DNA from 3 places in the Vibrio spartinae genome. Region 1 is predicted to be linked to each of the others. Evidence: predicted binding sites of a transcription regulator. Region 1 holds the regulator's gene; each other region holds the start of a gene.
What was found. The regulator MetJ, encoded in region 1, represses methionine synthesis genes. The targets are predictions, from matches to a motif close to TTAGACNTNTANANGTCTAA.
Positions count from the first base shown of each region.

Region 1 (8,048 bases):
GGTGTCCTTTTTATTTTCCAAAGTACCTCTGGTTCCCCTGACGCAAGTCATCCCAAGCGAGGCTCACTGTCTATTGGTGTGTCATCATCTCTATGACATCAACGTAATTCTTGCATAAAACAGAATATATCAGCATAAACTCCTCCAACCTCTACATATTTATGCAACGTTTAAACACATAATGTCATGATCGCCTAGGCAGCTCCCCAGACATCCATTAGAATGCAGTTTCTTTCCCTATAAAAACGAGACACGATCCTATGTCTGAAGACAACCATCAAGATTCAACTCCCGAAAAAGCATTTCGCCAGAAAGCTTTGGATTATCACGCCATTCCAACCGCAGGAAAAATCGCAATCTCGCTCACCAAACCTGCCGACACCGCTGCGGATCTGGCTTTAGCCTACAGTCCCGGTGTTGCCGAGCCGGTCCGTGAGATTGCGCAGGATGTCGATAATATTTACAAGTATACGGCGAAAGGCAATACCGTCGCAGTTATCTCTAACGGGACAGCCATCCTTGGATTAGGCAATCTGGGGCCGATGGCATCCAAACCTGTGATGGAAGGAAAAGCGTTGCTTTTCAAACGATTCGCCGGTCTGGACTCATTCGACATTCAAGTGAAGCACCGGACGATTGATGAGTTCGTCGAGACTGTCGCAAATATTGCTGATACTTTTGGTGGTATAAATCTGGAAGATATCAAAGCACCGGATTGTTTTGAAATCGAACGACGTCTCATCGAACGTTGTGATGTCCCCGTATTTCATGATGATCAACACGGTACAGCAATCGTCACTGCTGCAGGCATGCTCAATGCAATTGAGCTACAGGGAAAGGACCTGAAGGAGTGTACGATCGTTTGTCTGGGCGCTGGTGCAGCAGCCATTGCCTGTATGGAACTGTTGATCAAATGCGGTGCAATGCGTGAGAAGATCTATATGCTTGACCGCAAAGGTGTGATTCACACCCGCCGTAGTGATCTCAATGAACACAAACAATTATTTGCAAATAATACGGATAAGAGAACCTTGGAAGACGTCATTCAAGATGCCGATCTATTCCTTGGCGTTTCAGGTCCAAACCTCCTGCCGCCGGAAGCATTAGCACTGATGGCTGAAAAGCCGGTCGTGTTCGCTTGCTCAAACCCAGATCCAGAAATCAAACCGGAACTGGCTTACCAAGTCCGCAAGGATTTGATCATGGGAACGGGGCGTTCTGACTACTCAAATCAGGTCAACAATGTTCTCTGCTTCCCGTTCATCTTCCGTGGTGCGCTGGATATCCGAGCCAGCGAAATTAACGATGAAATGAAAATTGCAGCGGTTGAAGCCATTCGCCAGCTTGCCAAAGAAGATGTACCGGCAGAGGTTCTGACTGCGGCCGATATCGATAGCCTCTCATTCGGTCCCGAGTACATTATTCCCAAACCGATGGATCCACGGCTGTTGCCACGAGTCGCCAGAGCTGTTGCGCAAGCCGCTGTTGATTCAGGCGTTGCTCGGATTTCAATGCCTGAAGGCTACATGCAAGATTAATCCAACACACTGGCAGAACATCACGGATACAAAAAGAGGATACACATCGTGTATCCTCTTTTTATTACTTGCATTTAAACATTTGATTCAACTAGGTATTTTTTGCAATGCTTGCTGATAGCTTGCCAGTTGGGCAACCTGTTGATTATAGCGTTGAATATTAGGATAGACAGACAAATCCGCCCGCATATCGGCAAGTTGTAATACCAAATGCATCTGAAAGTCGGCACCACTGAGTTTCTCTCCGGCAAACCATGAACGTTGCGCAAGCGTATCATCGATATAACGCAAGAAAGTAGACACACGAGGCTCAATCACTATCTGATCCATTTTGTTGAGAAAAGAACCAATCAGCGGACGCAGCAAGAATGGGAGTTTTTCTCTCGACTTAATAAAGATCAGCCGCATCACCAGCCACATCATGAAAGAACCTTCAGCGGCATGTAACCAGTAGCGGTAATCCAGTAATGCCTGCCCTGATTCAGGCCGGAAACGATGTTGATGATCATAGGTATCGATCAGATACTCGATAATGGCACCTGACTCGGCAATGGTTTGTTCGCCATCAACAATCATCGGAGATTTACCTAACGGATGAACCGCCTTCAAAGACTCCGGTGCTCCCCAAGTCTTTGGGTCTCGACTATAATGAACAATCTCATATTCGAGTTCGAGCGCTTCCAACAACCAGACCACACGTAATGCCCGAGACTGTTCAAGGTAGTGAACATAGATCATATCAGACGTTCCTTATCTGCAAAGGAAACAACCCCTCTTGTGCATTGTTCCCTTTCTAAAAAGAAATTGATTTCATATTCGCTTGCGGTTAAATCAATTCGTTCAAATCAGCCAGCATGACAAAAAATACTTTATCTGTCTGCGAAGTCAGGCACCTGCGAATTAATCATCATAAGATTCAAATTCAATGCCCATCTCAGTCATGATTGCTTTTGCTTCAGTTGGAATATCATCCGGGCGATCTTTACGCAGATCTTCATCCGTCGGCAAAGGCTGACCCGTATACGCATGCAAAAATGCCTCACATAACAGCTCACTATTTGTGGCATGACGTAAATTATTGATCTGGCGTCTTGTCCGTTCATCAGTCAATACTTTGAGAACTTTCAATGGGATAGAAACCGTAATTTTCTTGACCTGCTCGTTTTTCTTACCATGCTCAGCATAAGGACTTATGTATTCACCATTCCAATCAGCCATTGCTTCCCCTCATTGCCGGAATTCGTCATTATTATCAAAAAAAGTAGGTGTTAATTTTAGCTTTATTTACTGCTACAAGCAAAGACATATAGACGTCTAGAAGTATTGACGTCCCATTAAAAAATCAGTAAAGTGAACCATCATGTCCAATCCGTGTCGATTGAGATTTTCAGTCATGAACGACATCTGTCATCAAGTAGGAAGGAATCACATATGAGCACTCGTAAACAGGCAACCATCGCCGTTCGAACGGGTATTGAGTCAGACACGCAGTACCATGCTGTCGTTCCACCGATTTATCTCTCAACGAATTATGGATTTCCGGCGTTCGGTGAAGTCCCTCAGTACGATTATACCCGTTCCGGTAATCCGAACCGTGGACTGCTGGAACAAGCACTTTACGAACTGGAAGGTGGTCAGGGAGCCGTAATCACCAACTGCGGTACATCAGCGCTTAATCTATGGGTTTCTGCCTTTATCGGCCCCGATGATCTCATCGTCGCACCGAATGATTGTTATGGCGGCACATACCGTTTATTCAATACCCGCGCCAATAAAGGTGACTTCCGGGTGTTATTCGTTGATCAATGCGACGATGCTGCGCTCACTGAAGCCTTAGCCCAGAAACCTAAACTCATTTTGCTGGAAACACCATCCAACCCGCTTGTCCGGGTCGTTGATATCGAAAAAATCTGTCAGCAGGCAAAGCAGGTCGGTGCTTTAGTCGCTGTTGATAATACCTTCCTGACCCCAGTCTACCAACAACCTTTATCGCTGGGCGCTGACTTTGTGATCCATTCGACGACAAAGTATATCAATGGCCACTCTGATGTGATTGGCGGCGTAATTATCAGCAAAACCAAAGCGCACGCTGAACAGCTTTCTTGGTGGGCCAACTGTATCGGAGCCTCCGGTACCCCATTCGATAGTTATATGACACTCAGAGGGCTACGCACCTTGAGCGCAAGAATGCGTTGCCATGAAGAAAGCTCACTGAAAATTCTCGCTTACTTGCAGTCTCAGACGCTGATCGGAACCATTTATCATCCGAGTTTACCGACTCATCCCGGTCATGACATTGCGCAAAAGCAGCAAAGCGGATTTGGTTCGATGCTCAGCTTTGAATTTGTGGGGAGCTATGAAGAGCTGCAACAATTTGTGAGCCGGCTCAATCTGTTTTCATTAGCGGAGTCACTCGGTGGTGTCGAAAGTTTAATTTGTCACCCGGCAACGATGACCCATCGTGCGATGGGTGAGGAAGCACTCCACAAAGCCGGTATTACTCTACAATTATTACGGCTCTCGGTCGGCTTAGAAGATGTCGATGACTTGATTGCCGATCTGGATCAATCCCTAAATTGGGTAAAGGAGAATCGTTGATGACCACCGTACGCCACCTCCATAAATTCGGAGGAAGTAGTCTGGCTGATCCGGCATGTTATCGCCGCGTTGCTCAAATTCTCAAAGAGTATTCGCAAAGTCACGACCTAGTTGTGGTTTCTGCAGCGGGCAAAACAACCAATCAACTCATTGCTTTTATTGAGAATCTAACCGTCAAACCGCAACAGGCCCAAGCAATTTTGGGTCAGATTCAACAGTTTCAACACCAGTTAATTGCAGACTTGCTCGAAGGAGAAGCCGCTCAAGCACTGACGAACCGAGTGAGTGATGAGTGCATGATCCTCGCTGAACTCAGTGCCCCACTAAGTGCCGCCCAACAGGCATTCGTATTAGCTCATGGTGAGATGTGGTCATCCCGTTTAATGGCAGCGTTACTCAACCAGCAAGGATTAATGGCGATTGCACAAGACGCCAGAGCATTTTTACGCGCTCACCGAGAGACCCAACCGGAAATCGACCGTGCCCAGTCTTATCCGCTATTGAAGGAAATTCTGGCTCAACATGGTCATCAACGGATCGTGATCACTGGATTCATCGCTCAAGACGAAGCCGGAGAAACCGTGCTGCTGGGGCGGAATGGTTCCGATTACTCAGCGACCATTATTGGTGCACTGGCAGAAGTCGAGCGGGTAACAATTTGGAGTGATGTCGCCGGTGTCTACAGTGCAGACCCGAGAGTCGTCACTGATGCCTGCCTGCTGCCGCTCCTTCGTCTGGATGAAGCCAGCGAACTGGCTCGCCTCGCTGCACCCGTCTTACACAGCCGGACATTACAGCCGGTAGCGCAAAGTGCGATTGATCTGCATCTCCGGTGTAGCTATGACCCTGAAGCCGGATCAACCCATATCGAACGGGTACTTGCTTCAGGACGGGGTGCCAAAATCATCACGTCTTTGGATGAAGTCTTACTGATTGAACTGAGTTTCTCACGCGGACACGATTTTCAGCGTCTGTACAAACAGGTGATCGAGCAACTCAAGCGAGCCCAGCTCATACCGCTTGCTTATGATAAGCAAGAAGACCAGTATCGCATCCAGCTTGCTTACACGGCTGAAATTGCTTCTGGTGCTTTATCCTATTTGCAAGATGCCGCTATTGAAGCGGAAATTCGCCTCAAAGAAGGCTATTCACTGGTCGCCGCCGTCGGTGCCGGGGTGACCAAAAATGCCAACCACTGTTTCGGTTTTTATCAGCAGCTCAAACAGGCTCCGATTGAATTCCTCTGTGAATCTGAATCAGAATTGAGTCTGGTCGCGATACTTCGTCAGACATCCATGGATACTTTGGTCAATCAGCTACATACTTACCTTTTTCAGGCTCAGAAACGCGTGGCACTCGCACTCTGCGGCAAAGGCAATATTGGCTCAAGTTGGCTCAAGCTCTTTGCGGAACAGAAAGCCGAGCTGGAAAAGCGCCGGGGGATGAGTTTTGAACTGGTTGCGATCATCGATAGTCAGACCTACTGGTTTGATGAACATGGCATTGACCCGACAAAGGTCGCACAACATTTTCTTGAAGAATCCATTCCCAATGATGGTCAAGGATGGCTACTCAAACTCGGACAGATCCGCGGCTATGATGATGTCATCGTGCTGGATGTGACCGCCAGTGCTGAACTCGCCGGACAATATATTCAGATCGCAGAACAAGGAATGCACCTTATTTCTGCCAACAAGGTCGCGGGCTCTTCAAGTAGTGAATACTACTATCAAGTTAAAGACTCTTTTACAAAGATCAGCCGTCACTGGTTTTACAATGCGACAGTCGGTGCTGGTCTGCCGATTAACCATACGGTGAGAGATCTGCGGGAAAGCGGAGATGAGATCGTCGCTCTGTCCGGGATTTTCTCAGGAACACTGTCTTGGCTCTTCCAACAATACGACGGGACTGTCCCATTTAGTGAATTGGTTGATCTGGCTTGGCAACAAGGCTTAACCGAACCCGATCCGAGAAATGATTTAGATGGCTCCGACGTCATGAGAAAATTGGTCATTCTGGCGCGTGAGTCCGGTCTGGATATTGAACCCGGTCAGGTCACTGTCGAATCACTGGTGCCGGAAGAATTACAGTGCCTCTCTCTGGATGACTTTCTTGACCAAAGCGCTCAACTCGACATTCAGCTTGCTGAACGTCTGGCAAAAGCACAGAGAGAAGATAAAGTGCTGCGTTATGTCGCTCGCTTGGAGAAATCAGGCAAAGCCTCCGTCGGTGTGGAAGCATTACACCGAGAGCATCCATTAGCCAATCTACTACCGTGCGATAATATCTTTGCCATCGAAAGTAAATGGTATAAAGACAATCCATTAGTGATTCGCGGCCCCGGTGCCGGACGAGATGTCACTGCGGGTGCAATCCAGTCAGATATTAATCTACTTTCCAGCCTGTTATAACAAATCCATTCTCGATCACATATTTAATTGTTCAGGAGCCGAAAGGCTCCTGATTTGTTTCTAAACTCAATTGGGTTAGACACGAAGAAATGTGAAAAGCCTTCATATAAACATGAATAATATTCATGCTTATATTATTGACATCAAAAACAATTCAATAGAATATCTAGACATATAGACGTCCAAATGTCGATTAAAATCCGATTAGCCATCATTCACGGGAGAGAGAAGATGGGATACTCATATGCTGGACATATTGATGCACTGAATCAGAACATTAGTGAATTATCCGGGGACCTTAACGTCTCTTTTGAGTTTTTCCCGCCCAGTTCACCGAAGATGGAAGAAACGCTCTGGAACTCCGTGCAGCGCTTAAAAACCTTACAGCCCAAATTCGTCTCTGTTACCTACGGAGCGAACTCCGGAGAACGAGAGAGAACCCATGCCATTATTAAAGAAATCAAATCCCGGACCGGTTTAGTCGCAGCCCCTCACCTAACTTGTATTGATGCCAGTCGTGAGGCGTTGAGTCAGATTGCCGATGACTACTGGAACAACGGTATCAAGAATATTGTTGCGCTCCGGGGGGATATTCCTCCGGGCGGTGGTAAACCGGAGATGTATGCTGCTGATCTGGTGACCTTACTCAAATCCCGTCACGACTTTGATATTTCTGTCGCAGCCTTTCCTGAAGTCCACCCTGAAGCCAAAAGTGCTCAGGCCGACTTACTGAATCTCAAACGTAAAGTGGATGCGGGTGCGAACCGTGCCATCTCTCAGTTTTTCTTTGATGTTGAATGTTATCTGCGATTTCGGGACCGCTGTGTCAGCGCCGGTATCGATGTCGAAATCGTACCGGGCATTCTCCCGGTATCCAACTTTAAACAGGCATCTCGCTTTGCCGCGCAGAACCATGTCAAAGTACCGGGCTGGATGAATCAACAATTCGACGGATTAGACGATGATCCGGTGACACGTCAGCTTGTCGGTGCAAGTCAAGCCATTGACATGGTCCGGATACTCTGTCGTGAAGGCGTGAAAGACTTCCACTTCTATACACTGAATCGGGCAGAAATGACCTATGCGTTATGCCATACACTCGGCATCCGCCCGTAAGCATAAATCGTCTTTCAACTCTCTCATGAACAATGCCGACAGGACTCATGAAAAATGCCGACAGGAATGTCGGCATTTTTTTAATATCGCGTGTGTAAGACAGAAAGCTTGAACCAGATCGCTTTGATATAGAAAGCCTCGCTTCTTACTCCATATCTTCCATCTTACCCAGCAAATTGCGGATACGTTCCTGCCACGCGGTCTGCTCTTGCTGAATGTCTTGTACGTGCTGTTCCAGTTCATCACGACTGGTTTTCAGCTGAGTCGCTTCTTCAATCAATTTCTGTTTTTCTTCTTTTAATTCTTCAACTTCCATTTGAAGGAGTGTGATTGTATCAACGGCAGTTTGAATTTTGGCTTCTAATTTCTCTAACACTTCAAAAGA
Region 1 is NZ_AP024907.1:313,544-321,591, reverse strand. Features, by position in the region: gene OCU60_RS01365 (malic enzyme-like NAD(P)-binding protein) at 261-1,538, shown strand; gene OCU60_RS01360 (glutathione S-transferase) at 1,626-2,276, opposite strand; gene metJ (met regulon transcriptional regulator MetJ) at 2,439-2,756, opposite strand; gene OCU60_RS01350 (O-succinylhomoserine (thiol)-lyase) at 2,970-4,136, shown strand; gene OCU60_RS01345 (bifunctional aspartate kinase/homoserine dehydrogenase II) at 4,136-6,547, shown strand; gene metF (methylenetetrahydrofolate reductase) at 6,779-7,663, shown strand; gene zapB (cell division protein ZapB) at 7,809-8,048, opposite strand, start outside.

Region 2 (8,048 bases), 2.0 Mb from region 1:
AGCTGTCTGATAAAACAAAATACCCCATCAACCGAAATGCAGCGTCAAAACTGGACAGCATGAATATACTGATTCAAGTCTGGCTACTCGGTCTCAAAAATATATTGATCCATCATGCTCACCAATCTACCGATTTCCGGTTTGGTAATCGTATCATTGGCTCCCAATGTCAATGCTTTATGGCGGTTATCATCGCTCATCAGCGAAGAGAACATCACAATAGGCGTATCACGATATGAGTTATTATCTCTCAGCCGTTTCACCAAATGCATCCCATCCATACGAGGCATTTCAACGTCCGTCACCACCGCATCAATCAATTCTCGAACCTGCACACCTTCTGTCGCGGCAGCTTGTTCAATATTCATGAGTTTTTCAAAAGCTTCACCGCCATCTTTGCAGGCAATGACGTTGTAACCGGCAGAACTCAGTGTGTCTTGAATCATACTACGAATAAACGCAGAATCATCAACAACCATAACGGTTTTGGCATTTCTTTTGTTTACCATTTTCTGATTCAGGTCGACGCTTTTATCCGTTTTGACGTCATATTTCTCCATACTCAGTTCAGGGTTAATATCTGCAATGATTTTTTCAAAATCCAGAATCATAATCAGATGCCCTTCTTTGCGTACGACAGCAACAACACAATCCTGTTCACCGGCTTCAAGAAACTGGCTTGGCGATTCAACATCATTCCAGGAAATACGATGAATTCGGCTGACACTGTCGATTAAGAACCCATTTGTCATCCGGTTAAAATCCGTCACGATAACAAACTTGCTCTCAACATCCGGTGACTTCGGGATACCAAGCCAGCCAGCCAGATCAACCAACGGGGTTAATATATCCCGAGAAGAAAACACCCCAACCATATGTGGCTGAGCATTCGGATAATCGGTGGTTTCCGGAACTTGAATGACCTCCCGGACTTTTGCCACGTTAATACCATAGTAACAAGTTTTAGTGCCACCATTCGGTAGACGTTTTTCTATATGAAACTCGATAATCTCAAGTTCATTGGTACCGCTTTCTGTCAAGATCGTACTCGTTGGATGACTCATACCGCTCTACTTCTATTCTGGATTGACCCGGGCTGTAAAAACAGCAATTTTAGCATTGTTATTGTAGATCTTATCTACCCGACTATCGCTATTTTATTGATGAATAAACGAAAGAATATGACCAGTATCTGATTGTTTCACCTCAAACAAAAAGTTTCTCTTCATCAGAGCAACGCCGATCACATCGATGTTCCGTCATTCATATTGTCAGGATTTTGTAAAAATAACAATAAATTCATCATCTAAGTCAGCGTTAGTATCATGAGCTAATTTGACTGAAACACACCGCGGATCTAAGAGGCTGTTATCACGAAAACAACTTTAAAAATTTCATTATAAATCTTGGCAAAGATCACAAAGAAATGAGCGCTTATGTCCTTGGTGTTGCCATATAGGTTGTATACTTTTTATACGAAGTGTTGGAGCTACTGCATATATTATAAATATCATCCAAAAAGTATGTGGTATACCGGGAAAAGACTGGAAGGACAAAAACAGAAGGAACATAGAATGAGACGTGATGAGCTAGGTATTTGTTTATCCCATGAGATGCTGGTAGACAATTTAGATTCAACTTTTACTTGTATCCGGGCTTATAAAGCCGTAGCCAATGATATCGATGATTTGCCGCCTTTGCTTGCATATCCTCAAATGAAAGGCAAAGACGTTCTATTGTCGATGAAAGGCAGACGTAAGCTCATGTGGCGAGCAGATTTCTTCTGCCCAAGTTTTCATAAATAAATCTGACGACTGTCTGTCATCTCATCTCTTGTTACCACAGATAGGCTAATCATTCAGCGTGAGCGCTTATCTGTGGTAATTTTCGTCATCTCTGTCTCTACGATTGTACTTTTTCCATCGTTCAGCATGAAATGGGCAGCCATTGTACAAACACCAATCATAATAAAATATCAGCTCACATGTGTACTTGATTTTTTCTCGACATATATGATCGATTCGGTTAAGTTTAGATGTATAGACGTCCAGATAGATTTATTGTGAGAGTGATACTGTGCCGATAAAGATTCCTGATCAACTTCCTGCAACTGATGTGCTTCTGCATGAGAAAATTTTCGTCATGCATGAATCTCGAGCTTCTACTCAAGGAATCAGACCCCTCAAAGTGCTGATACTAAACCTGATGCCTAAAAAAATTGAGACCGAAACTCAATTTTTACGCCTGCTTTCCAATAGCCCCTTGCAAGTAGATGTTGAACTTTTACGGATCGATAACCGTCCGAGCCGTAATACGCCCGAAGAACATTTAGATATGTTTTATCGGCAATTTGAGATGGTGAAAGACCGTTACTTCGACGGATTAATTGTGACGGGTGCACCGCTGGGATTGGTTGATTTCGAGGATGTTGTCTACTGGCAGCACCTCGAATCCATCATCCAATGGGCGAGAGATCATGTGACTTCAACTTTATATGTCTGTTGGGCTGTTCAGGCAGGACTCAATATTCTCTATGGATTGCCAAAACTGACGCGTAAGGAAAAGCTCTCCGGAGTCTATACGCATTCCCTACAGAAAGATTTTCATCCCCTGATTCGTGGATTTGATGACTCTTTTCTTGCCCCACATTCCAGATATGCAGATTTTCCCGTTGATTACATTCGCGAAAATACCAGTCTCGATATCCTTGCGACTTCAGAAGATGCAGGGATGTATCTGGCAACCAGCCCGGATAAACGTCATGTGTTTGTGACTGGTCATCCTGAATATGATGCCTTCACACTACACGGTGAGTACGTCCGGGATCTAGGCGAAGGCTTGGAGCCAACCATCCCAGTCAACTATTACCAGAATGATAACCCCGACAATCAGCCCATCGCCAGCTGGCGAAGTCACGGACATCTGCTGTTTTCAAACTGGCTCAACTATTGTGTTTACCAACAAACGCCCTATGATCTGGAACATTTCAGTGAAGATAAATTTACCAAAGATGATTAAAACAACATCATTTTATCCAAGCGCGGCCTGAATTCAGGTCGCTCTTTTTTATCTGCGTCGCAAGATATACGCTGCCATATTTCATCGCTGTTAAATCATTTTATCATCCATCAGATAAACGAAAGCGTGATTGAGCGGAGGGTATTATATGACACGTCGGTTAATTCTAGGATGGTGGTTGATCGTTTCAGGTTGCAGCCATACAGCACCTTCCCCTTCTGAGCATGACCGGATTGCAGACGCAAGAATTACCCTGAGTATTGCCTACCTTCACCGTCATGAACCTCAAAAAGCGCTGTTCAATCTGATACAGGCTGGCAAAATCGCCCCCCATTATATTCGATTACAACTCGCGCAAGCCTATTACTATGAAACGGTTGGGGAAACAGACAAAGCCAAACAACAATATGTTCTGGCACTGAACGAACATCCGAACCATCCGGATGTATACAACAACTATGGGACATTTCTATGTAAACAGGGGGATGTCAAACAGGCCCAAAACTATTTCGCACAAGTTTACTCAAGAGCAAACTATCCTCAGATTGCAGCCAGCTATGAGAATGCCGCGCTCTGCTCACTCAAATCCGGAAACACTTTGCAGGCAAATCAATATTTTTTACAGGCACTGAAACATGACCCAAAGCGATTCCAGTCTCAGTTTTATCTGGTTCAGATGGCAATCAAAGCTCGGCAATTCGCTGTTGCCAGAACTCGTCTTGCCACGTTTATTCAAGACTTCGGAACAACGAAACAATCACTGGCATTGCAGTATCAACTGGATCAGGAAATAACTCGCCATCGCTAATCACGAGGCGTTCTTGGCCAACGCATGGGATGATATGGTTTCAACTTATGTCGTTGTTTGTAATGGAGGCGTCTGCGTTTTAAAACATATTGTGTCCGGTGAATCCGCAAATATTCTCGGATGACAAGCCGAATGAATAAAATCAGCCCAATCACAAGCATAATACCAATCACGATCAGAGCCGGTCGGCACAACCAATCAGGCTTACATGGTGCATAATAAAAAACCTGAACATCCATCATCAGGCTCCTTTCAGGATAGCGGGCTCTACATCGTATTCAGGCATAAGCAACGAATTATCTTCGCCTTCTCGGTCGCCTTGAACGTTTGATCACGCGTTCAGATTTCAATCGATGCCTTTCTTTATAATGCAATTTGCGACGTTCTTGAACATATTTGGTACGATTCTTAATGCGAATATATTCACGAATGACAAGGATAATCATCCAAACAACCACACATGCCACCACGACGTAGAATGTCAACATCAAAGACCGACATAACCAATAAGGTTGACACGGCAAGTACATATCAGCATCCATTTCAACCTCCCTGATCGCTAGTTCAGCATGAAACGATCTGCTTTAAACCTAGCACGCTTTCAACGTATACACATTGCTCTGACTAACAATTTCAACTTTATACTGACTGTATCTTAAGACACATGGTTCTTCACAAACTGAATAAAGGCCTGATTTGCATAAGACAGATAGCCATCATTACGCCACGCTAATGCCAAATGCACAGGTACCGGGGGATCAAAAGGAATCGCACGAACACTCGGTTCCTGTTCCGTCACCAATTCAAGTAATGCACTGATGGCATACTCACGTTTCACAATCCTTAAAATCATCGGTAACAGATTGGTTTCAAATGAAATCTGAGCATGAAAATTATGAGCCAAGCAGGCTTGCTCAATAAATTCTCGATGGTAATAACCCGGTTGAAAGGTAACCAGCTCATGTTGTAAAAAAGTATCCAGACGGATATGGGCAGTATCGGCCAATTCATGGTGTTGACCGACAACTGCGACCATCTGTGATGTCAGTAACGGATCAACGCTCAGTCCCTCAGGGATATCCCGGTTTAAAATCACACCAATATCCAATTCTCCGGTCAACAACATATTCCGGATGGACTGACCACCCGCCTCAACTACCGTCATTTTCAGATTCGGATAGTGACTCTTAAAAGCCATGACAATTTCAGGGAAAAAATAAGACCCGGTCATACTCGGCGTTCCCAAACGAACCTCCCCTTTTACCAGACCTTTCAATTCATCCATTGCTAAGTGAGCATCATCGACCTGTTGTAAAATACGTTGCGCATATTCATACAGTACCAGACCTTCATCAGTCATACTCACTTTACGCTCATCTCTTTTGAGCAAACGGGTTCCCAATTGCTGCTCAAATTTCTTAATCGAAATACTCAAAGCTGACTGGGCAATATGCAGCGATCGAGCCGCTGCGGTAAAACTCCCGGATTGGACAATCGCGGTGAAATGTTTCAGTTGACGAATTTCCATGATATACAAATTATATAGCAACGATATTTTTAATATATTTTATTAATTAGGGGACTAATGTTACGTTGGTCACAGGATAAACGACAGGACAAATGAATGATCGAATGCCATACCCCCCAATATCGTCAGGTTTCTTTTGGATTAGCTTTCGGTGCTTTCATTGTCTTTTGTAATTTATATCTTTTTCAGCCCATTCTCCCCCATATGGCCGAGCTCTATCAGTTGTCTGAAACGAAAGTTAACTGGCTCTTCGCGGCGTCAACATTAGCGTTATCCGTCACTTTAGTACCTTGGGCAATCTGTTCCGAAGTGTTCGGACGCCGAAAAATCATGATGATTGGCTTACTGACACTCCCTTTGCTTGGTCTTGCCCTTTTGATTCATCCAACATGGTGGACCCTTGTCACAGCACGAGCACTGACCGGTGTCGCGATTGCTGCCTTTGCCTCTGTTGCTGTCGCTTATATGGTTGAAGAATTTTCGCCTCAGGCCTTTCAAGCTGCGATCGGGAGTTATATCGCAGCGAATTCGTTGGGTGGCATTTGTGGACGGATTGCCGGAGGAAACCTCACTGATCTGTTCAGCTGGCAAACCGCTGTCGCGGTGGTCAGTGTCTTGAGCATCGCTGGCGCATTATATGTTTACTTCAGGCTCCCGCCTCAGCAACATTTTATCCCTCGTAAAGGACAGTTTTTACAACATCAACGCTCCGTATTAATGCATCTTCGTCAACCGAAGCTATGGATGGCGATGTTGTTTGGTGGTGCAAATTTTGCTTTGTTTGTGAACTTGTACTCTGTAATGGGATTTCGTTTAGTTGCTGCGCCCTATTCGATTCCTGTCGGACTGGCATCACTGATCTTCGTCTGTTATCTGGGAGGTACACTGAGTTCACGTCTTACTGCTCGCTGGCTCAAACACCACGGTACTGTTACTGGCCTGATTGCCGGAACATGCCTGAGTCTATTCGGTATGTGGCTCGCCATGATTGAGTCGCTACCGATGCTCATTATTGCTTTAATCTGTATCAGCTCAGGAGCCTTTTTTAGTCACACATTGGCTTACACTTGGGTGAGTCAACATGCCAAACAGGCAAAGGCAACAGCAACCGCGCTTTATTTAGTGCATTATTACTTGGGAGGAAGTCTTGGCGGGTTCTTTCTGATTGCTTGTTGGCAGCATGGCGGCTGGCATATGGTCGTTGCCGGAGGGACAGTTATCTATTTATTGCTGTTTATCTTATGCTGGCGACTGAAAGCGTTTGAAACTTTCCAGATACAACAACATACGAACTCCATCTAAATTTCATGGTATTCTGCCTGCAAATTTTTCACGCAGTGACTTCATATTATGAACTCTCAATCAGAGTATACACGGATCCATCAAATGGTCGAACAATGGCTGACTCAAGTTGTCATCGGTCTGAATTTATGTCCTTTTGCAGCCAAACCGTATAAAAAGAAGCAGATCAAAATCCATATCAGCCAGGCGCGGCAAGATGACGAATTACTGGAAGATATCTATCAGCAGTTGCTCGAATTAAACACGACTCCACCTGAACAGCTGGAAACAACGCTGGTTGTTGTGCCCCATTTTCTTTCATCATTTGATGATTACAATCAGTTCATTGACTGGATTGACGCTCTGATCATACAACATCAGTGGGAAGGGATTTATCAAGTTGCTACTTTTCATCCCGATTACTGCTTTGCCGACAATCATCCTGAAGATGATGACAACCTCACCAACAAATCCCCCTATCCGATTTATCATCTCATCCGTGAAGAAAGTATCGAGAAAGCCCTTACGTACTACCCTCACCCCGAATTAATTCCTGACCATAATATTGAGCGGATAAAAAACCTTACATCTGAAGAAAAGAATAGATTATTCAGCTATTTGATAACTAATCATTACCAGTGACACAAATAAAAAAGCCAGTGCGGAACTCCCACACTGGCTTTCATGTTTCCGCGAAAATACAGCGAAGTGATTAACCGTGATACTTCACCGAGAACTCATGATCATTAATAATCACAGCAATGGTGCTACTTGCATCAAAACTGGAATCATGGCCAAAATCGGCAACATTCACATCGTTGATATTCAGGTGAGTTTGTCCATGCTCAGACGTCACTTCAACATGTTGATCCAGATATTGTTGAATTGCATCACTATTCTGGTTATCTAATACATCAGCTAACAGATTAGATAAGTCAATTGCATCCTCAGAGCTATCGAAATCCTGAATTTTATCAACAGAAGATGAGTCCAGAACAAACAGGTCTTGACCCGCACCACCAACCAGTAGATCAGAGCCATCCGCATGATTGTCACGTGACCCACCAATCAAAACATCATTACCTGCACCACCGGAGAGATAATCATCCCCCTGACCACCAATCAAGATATCATCACCGACACTACCAGAGAGATAATCATCACCCCGACCACCAATCAGAATATCATTGCCATCCCGGCCATATAGATGATCATCACCGCGTCCGCCCTCGAGCAGATCGCCCTCACCACCATAACTACTGACAATGGTATCATCACCATTTCCGCCGTTTAACCAATCGGCACCACCGAGTCCACCATCAATCCAGTCGTCACCGTCATGGCCATCAATATGATCATTGTCGGGTGAGCCGACTAAGTGATTGCTGTGATTGTCACCATCAGTTTGCCAAT
Region 2 is NZ_AP024907.1:2,291,799-2,299,846, forward strand. Features, by position in the region: gene OCU60_RS10090 (chemotaxis protein) at 84-1,064, opposite strand; gene OCU60_RS10095 (hypothetical protein) at 1,575-1,805, shown strand; gene metA (homoserine O-acetyltransferase MetA) at 2,077-3,018, shown strand; gene pilW (type IV pilus biogenesis/stability protein PilW) at 3,167-3,826, shown strand; gene OCU60_RS10110 (LysR family transcriptional regulator) at 4,482-5,354, opposite strand; gene OCU60_RS10115 (MFS transporter) at 5,451-6,656, shown strand; gene OCU60_RS10120 (DUF1415 domain-containing protein) at 6,741-7,277, shown strand; gene OCU60_RS10125 (VCBS domain-containing protein) at 7,348-8,048, opposite strand, start outside.
Region 2: a site for MetJ is predicted at 2,032-2,051, ahead of metA (homoserine O-acetyltransferase MetA). Genes of this name have one in related genera too.

Region 3 (8,048 bases), 840 kb from region 1:
AGTTACCAATCATAATTCCAGAAACAACCATCGCCAGCGGGCCGGAGACATGAAGGATTTCGGCAAATGCGTAACCAGCTGTGGGAATCCCTATCGTGAGTAATAATTCCATCGAATGGTCATCAGTCGCACTGATAAGATAATGGAATATCATTCCTAGAACGAATCCATATGCGATACCACCAAGTGCTTCTTGCATAAACAACTGGGAAACACTGATAACCGTTGGCGGCTCTGAACCGAAAGCAATCGTAAATATCGTGACGAAGATGACTAAGCCGAAGCCATCATTAAATAAGGACTCGCCTTCAATTTGAGTTGATATTCTTTTGGGGGCATTCAGCTTTTTCACAATGGCGAGAACGGCTATCGGGTCAGTCGGAGAAATCAGCGCACCGAATAGTAGACAGTACACCAGATCAAATTGAATGCTGATCAATTGACAGATGCCATATAAAGAGAAGCCGATGAAGAAAGTCGAGAAAAGTGTGGCACCAAGAGCAAGTATAGTGATCTCCCACTTCTGATCCCTTAAGTTAGGGAGTTTGATGCCCAGACCACCGGCAAAAAGAAGAAACCCTAAAATTCCTTTGAGAAGAAAGTTTTCAAAGTTGATACTACTCATGGTCGTTATCGCAATTTGTGTCAAATGGAACCAATTATTTTGACCAGCAATTAAGATCAGTAAAGACAGCATCATTGAACCAGCAGTAATTGCGATAGTAGTTTGCATCTTACTTATTTTACTGTTTAAAAAAGCAATCAACATTGCAGCAGCAGCAAGAAAGCATAGTGTATGGTAGACCGACATTTTTTTCTCTTCACATCTTGAAAACGGAGGTTGAAATTTTCCTTTGATGTCGGATAAATAGCAATCACTTTTTCGGGTCATGAGGGGATCTCTTTTCGGTTAAAGTGTTCTATCATATAACAGTATAGACGTCTAGATATCTAATGATTGTGTGGTAGGATAAACAAAAAGCAAGGGATAGGGCGGAAAAGTGAGTCGTGTAAAGCATCAGATAGCAAAGCAGCTTCAACAACGTATTTTATTGATTGATGGTGGCATGGGCACCATGATCCAAGGATACAACTTACAAGAAGAAGATTATCGCGGAGAACGTTTTACTGATTGGCACTGCGATGTGAAAGGTAATAATGACCTTCTGGTGTTGACTCAACCTGATTTAATTAAAGAAATTCATTCGAGTTATCTTGAAGCGGGTGCTGATATTCTTGAAACCAATACATTCAACGCAACCGCTATTGCCATGGCTGATTACGATATGCAGTCATATAGTGAAGAGATCAACTTTGCCGCTGCTCAGTTAGCTCGGGAGGTTGCGGATCAATGGACCGCGAAAACACCGGATCGTCCGCGCTATGTTGCTGGTGTACTGGGGCCGACTAACCGGACATGTTCAATTTCTCCTGATGTAAATGACCCCGGTTTTCGTAACGTTACTTTTGATCGTTTAGTAAAAGCTTATTCTGAATCGACACGCGCTTTGATTAAAGGCGGTGTTGATCTGATTATGCTGGAGACGATCTTTGATACGTTGAATGCTAAAGCTTGTGCCTTCGCTGTTGATAGCGTGTTTGAAGAATTAAATACGACTTTGCCCGTCATGATTTCCGGCACCATTACCGATGCTTCTGGCCGAACCCTATCCGGCCAGACAACCGAGGCATTTTATCACTCATTACGCCATATCCAGCCCTTATCATTTGGATTGAATTGTGCGCTTGGTCCCGATGAATTACGTCCTTACGTTGAAGAACTATCCCGAATTTCTGAGTCTTTTGTCTCTGCTCACCCCAACGCTGGATTACCCAATGCTTTCGGTGAATATGATCTGTCTCCCGAAGAGATGGCGGAGCATATCGGCGAATGGGCCAGAGCCGGTTTTCTGAATTTTGTCGGTGGATGTTGTGGGACGACCCCTGAGCATATCCGTCATATCGCTTTAGCCGTCGAAGGGGTTGAACCTCGCGCCTTACCAGACATTCCCGTAGCATGTCGATTATCCGGATTAGAGCCGCTGTTGATTGAGAAGGAAACGCTTTTTGTCAATGTTGGAGAGCGGACAAACGTCACGGGCTCGGCCAGATTTAAACGTCTGATTAAAGAAGAGCAGTACGATGAAGCTTTAGATGTTGCCAGACAACAAGTCGAGAATGGTGCTCAGATTATCGATATCAACATGGATGAAGGGATGCTCGATGCCGAAGCCTGTATGACTCGTTTCTTAAATTTGTGTGCTTCTGAGCCTGAAATTTCTAAAGTTCCGGTGATGGTTGACTCATCCAAATGGGAGGTCATCGAATCAGGATTGAAATGCCTTCAGGGTAAAGGGATTGTGAATTCAATTTCTTTGAAAGAAGGCAAAGAGAAATTTGTCCATCAGGCTAAATTGATCCGTCGCTATGGTGCAGCCGTCGTTGTCATGGCATTTGATGAAATCGGTCAGGCAGATACCCGTGAGCGGAAAATAGACATTTGTACCCAAGCCTATCGCATACTCGTTGATGAGGTGGGTTTTCCTCCGGAAGATATCATCTTTGATCCTAATATTTTTGCCGTTGCAACGGGAATTGACGACCATAACAACTATGCGGTTGATTTTATCAATGCTGTCGGTGATATCAAAAGAAACCTGCCTTATGCCATGGTCTCGGGCGGGGTGTCGAATGTGTCTTTCTCATTTCGCGGCAACAACTATGTGCGGGAAGCGATTCATGCCGTATTCCTTTATCACTGTTTTAAGAATGGTATGGATATGGGGATCGTTAATGCCGGGCAGCTTGAGATCTATGACAATGTGCCTGAAAAACTGAGGAATGCCGTTGAAGATGTCATTCTCAACCGAAGAGAAGATGGTACCGAGCGTTTGCTGGAAATTGCCGATGAGTATCGTGAAAATGCGGTGGGTAAAGCGGATGATGCCTCGGCACTAGAATGGCGGACATGGCCTGTTTCGAAGCGTCTTGAACATGCATTAGTGAAAGGTATTACTGAATTTATTACAGAAGACACTGAAGAAGCGAGACAACAAGCCTCGAAACCATTAGAAGTGATCGAAGGTCCTCTCATGGATGGGATGAATGTTGTCGGGGATTTGTTTAGTGAAGGGAAAATGTTTCTCCCTCAGGTGGTTAAATCAGCTCGGGTGATGAAACAGGCGGTTGCCTTTCTTGAACCGTACATTAATGCGGAGAAACAAGCCGGAAGTACAAACGGAAAAATATTGCTGGCAACCGTGAAGGGGGACGTACACGATATTGGGAAAAATATCGTCGGTGTTGTATTGCAATGTAACAACTACGAGATCATTGATCTCGGGGTGATGGTTCCTTGTGAACAGATACTTAAAGTTGCAAAAGAAAAGCAGGTTGATATTGTCGGTTTATCTGGATTAATTACCCCGTCATTAGATGAGATGGTTCATGTTGCCAAAGAGATGGAACGGCAGGGATTTGAGCTCCCGTTGTTGATTGGCGGTGCAACGACATCGAAGGCACATACTGCGGTGAAGATTGAGCAAAACTATCATCAGCCTGTGGTTTATGTAAACAATGCATCCCGGGCCGTTGGTGTTTGTAGCTCTCTGCTTTCGAATGAGTTACGGCCGGGATTTGTTGAGAAGCTAAATATTGACTATGAACGGACGCGGGATCAACATGCCCGTAAAACGCCTAAAACCCGCCCGGTTACGCTGGAAGAAGCGCAGGCGAACCGTGTCGCGATTGATTGGAACCATTATACGCCGCCTGTACCTGTGAAAAGTGGCATACACGTATTTGATGATTTTGATATTGGGACATTACGTCGATATATCGACTGGACACCATTTTTCATGACATGGTCACTGATGGGCAAATACCCGGCTATTTTGGATCATGACGAAGTGGGTGAAGAAGCGCGTCGTCTGTTGAAAGATGCCAATGAATTTCTGGATCGCGTTGAGCGTGAAGGTCTAATGAAAGCTCGAGGTATTTGTGCTTTGTTTCCTGCGGCAAGCGTTGGTGATGATATTGAGGTTTATCATGATGAATCTCGTCGAGAAGTTGCCCATCGTTTACATCACTTGCGTCAGCAAACACAAAAGCCGAAAGGGTATAACTATTGCCTGTCTGACTACATCGCTCCAAAAAGCTGTGGTAAAAAAGACTGGATTGGTGCTTTTGCTGTCACCGGTGGGATAGGTGAACGAGAACTTGCTGATGCATATAAAGCGCAAGGCGATGATTACAATGCCATCATGGTTCAGGCGGTTGCCGACCGGTTGGCTGAAGCTTTTGCTGAATACTTGCATGAACAGGTTCGCAAAGAGATCTGGGGATATGCAGCCGATGAACGCTTGACGAATAATGAACTGATTCGGGAAAAATATCAGGGCATCCGGCCTGCTCCCGGTTACCCTGCTTGTCCGGAACATACGGAAAAAGCTACCATCTGGGAAATGCTTCAAGTCGAAAAAAAGATCGGAATGTCTTTAACAAGCAGCTATGCGATGTGGCCCGGGGCATCAGTGTCTGGCTGGTATTTCTCTCATCCCGATTCCCGCTATTTTGCTGTGGCGGGGATTCAGGAAGATCAACTGCTGAGCTATGCTGAACGAAAAGGTTGGGGGCGGGAAGACGCCGAGAAATGGCTTGCACCGAATATAGCGTAACCCGTTTTTGCATGACTGAGTTGCAATAAAGCCCCACACTGCGGGGCTTTATTGCTATATCATTTACCCGATTGAGTCAGGATATTAAAGCCTAGAATGGAATATCGTCATCAAAATCCATTGGTGGCTCATTGTATTGTGGTTGTGGTGTCGATTGTTGCTGGGGTTGCTGTTGAGCTGGAGCCGCTTGTGATTGAGGCTGCTGAGGCTGTCCCCATCCACTGTTTTGCTGTTGAGACTGCATCCCGGGCTGAGACTGAGCTTGGCCACCAGAACCCTGACGACCACCTAGCATTTGCATTACACCGTTAAATCCTTGAACAACAACTTCTGTCGTATAACGTTCCTGACCGCTTTGATCTTGCCATTTCCGCGTTTGCAGCTGCCCTTCAATATATACCTGAGAACCTTTGCGTAGGTATTCTCCTGCGACTTCTGCCAATTTTCCGAACAGGGCGACACGGTGCCATTCGGTTTTTTCTCTTTGCTCACCCGTTGTTTTATCGCGCCATGTTTCCGACGTCGCAATCGTGATATTCGCAACTGCACCGCCACTTGGCATGTAACGAACTTCAGGATCACTTCCAAGGTTCCCAACTAATATAACTTTGTTTACTCCACGGCTTGCCATGCTTTGCTCCGTCATCTCATGATGTATCGATTAAGCGCATAGGATACCACGCTTGATAAAGGTCTCAACTACCTTACTGAATTCTGATCGCAATTCATCTAAAAGTCTCGGAAATTACACTACTTTTTCAATCCCACTCGATTTTTTTAAAACTGATAGACTTCATATTTTCAAGGTCACAAGATGTTACACGATAAACAATTGATTGAATTAGAAGAGTTTTTTCTGTTCTGGCATGTTGAGTGAAATTCCATCAGCACACCGACAGACCGATGAAAAGATCAAATTACAGCAGAGTGCTTTATGTCCTCTACCCCGATAATCAAGAACCTTCAATGTTCTATCATGAAATCGAGGTCGCACTAGGACAGATACTTCCCAAAATTCAACCGCGGCAATTCATGCTGTCCCATCAGACAGATCGGCACAAAATACTCCTGTTTGATTATCAACAGAAAGAAGTATTGCTATCCCGTTTGAATATGGAGAACGCACTGGATTTATGTCTCGAAACCGTGGTTGTCAATGTTGAGAAACGCCTGAGAACAGAAGAACTTCTCCAGCTAGGTAATTTGAAAGGGCTGTTTTATCGCAGTGATCCGCTTGAACTGATTATCGCTGCGCTGCGCGAAATCAGAGAAGGGCAAATTTATTTACCGCGACATATTTGTAGTCAGCTGCTCCATTACTATCGACATCTATTTAATAATAAAAACGTCAGCGCAGCGATATCTCTGACCTCCAGAGAGTTGGAAATCCTGCGCTGTCTGAAAACGGGGGCATCAAATACACAAATTGCAGATAATCTGTTTATCAGCGAATTCACGGTCAAGTCACATCTGTATCAGATCTTTAAAAAAATCTCGGTGAAAAACCGCACTCAAGCCACAACATGGGCAAAACAAAATCTAGTCTCATAAATGAGTCAGTAGTATGATTTGACCGTATCTTTTCAATCCCTAAATCACCCTGCTGAGTAAGTCGTGATACAGTGAATAAAGTTGATGGAAAACCTGAATACAACAAGGTAACGAAATATGATTAAGAAATGTCTCTTCCCAGCAGCTGGCTATGGAACCCGTTTTTTGCCCGCAACTAAATCGATGCCGAAAGAAATGATGCCGGTCGTGAACAAACCTTTGATCGAGTACGGTGTTGATGAGGCGATTCAGGCAGGCATGAATGGGATGTGTATTGTTACTGGGCGAGGAAAGCACTCGATCATGGATCATTTTGATATGAACTATGAACTGGAGCACCAGATCAAAGGAACCAACAAAGAAAAGTTACTTGTCGATATTCGTAAAATTATTGAAACCACAAATTTTACTTATATTCGTCAGCGTGAAATGAAAGGGTTGGGCCATGCCATTCTTACTGGCCGGGAACTTGTCGGAGATGAACCATTCGCTGTTGTACTTGCTGATGACCTGTGTGTCAGTGACGGGGATGGTGTTCTTGCCCAAATGGTGGCGTTATTCAAACAATTCCGCTGTTCAATCGTTGCTGTGCAGGAAGTGCCTGAAGATGAAACACACAAGTACGGTGTGATTGCTGGTGAAATGATCAAAGATGATCTGTTCCGAGTCGATGATATGGTCGAAAAACCAGAGGCAGGTTCTGCACCAAGTAATCTGGCCATTATTGGTCGTTATATTCTGACGCCTGACATCTTCGATTTAATCGAACAGACAGAACCCGGTAAAGGTGGGGAAATTCAAATTACCGATGCTTTGTTAAAACAGGCGAAAGCCGGATGCGTGCTGGCCTATAAATTTAAAGGACATCGTTTCGATTGTGGGAGTGTTGAAGGCTATATTGAAGCTACGAACTACTGTTTCGAAAACCTTTATCAGAGGAATTCAGACCAAGTTGAACTCAACAAGCATTCAACGCAGAAAGGTGAACAAGCGGTTTCAGCTTGATTTGATGACTTACGAGAATGAGCGACATCGGGCGCTCATTCTTTTATCAATATACTGTTTTTTTATACAGCAATACTTTGCTCATATCTGACTCTATGTAATACTAGGCCATTGCCACATGTTACCAGAGCATAGAAGATGGATAGTATTGACGTTCGGGGCGCTCGTACCCACAATTTAAAAAATATCAGTCTGACACTTCCGCGTGACAAACTCATCGTTGTCACTGGCTTGTCCGGTTCAGGAAAGTCTTCCCTCGCTTTTGACACGTTATATGCTGAGGGGCAAAGGCGTTATGTTGAGTCTCTGTCGGCTTATGCCCGACAATTTCTGTCTTTAATGGAAAAACCCGATGTTGATCATATCGAAGGTTTGTCTCCAGCCATTTCCATTGAACAAAAATCAACCTCACATAATCCGCGTTCAACGGTCGGTACTATCACTGAAATCTACGATTATCTGCGTTTGCTTTATGCCCGGGTCGGAGAGCCCCGTTGTCCGGAGCATCATACCCCGCTGGCTGCACAGACGATTAGTCAGATGGTGGATAAAGTTCTTGAGCTTCCGGAAGGGGCGAGACTGATGTTGCTTTCTCCCATTGTTAAAGAACGGAAGGGGGAACATGTTAAAACACTGGCAAACCTTGCTGCACAGGGATTTATCCGCGCCCGAATTGATGGTGAAATCAGTGATCTCTCCGATCCGCCGACATTAGAACTTCATAAGAAGCATACGATTGAGGTGATTGTCGACCGTTTTAAAGTGCGTTCAGATTTGCAGCAGCGTTTGGCTGAGTCTTTTGAAACCGCGTTAGAA
Region 3 is NZ_AP024907.1:3,482,025-3,490,072, reverse strand. Features, by position in the region: gene OCU60_RS15655 (cation:proton antiporter) at 1-811, opposite strand, end outside; gene metH (methionine synthase) at 1,002-4,676, shown strand; gene OCU60_RS15645 (single-stranded DNA-binding protein) at 4,768-5,307, opposite strand; gene OCU60_RS15640 (LuxR C-terminal-related transcriptional regulator) at 5,580-6,227, shown strand; gene galU (UTP--glucose-1-phosphate uridylyltransferase GalU) at 6,345-7,232, shown strand; gene uvrA (excinuclease ABC subunit UvrA) at 7,371-8,048, shown strand, end outside.
Region 3: a site for MetJ is predicted at 936-955, ahead of metH (methionine synthase). Genes of this name have one in related genera too.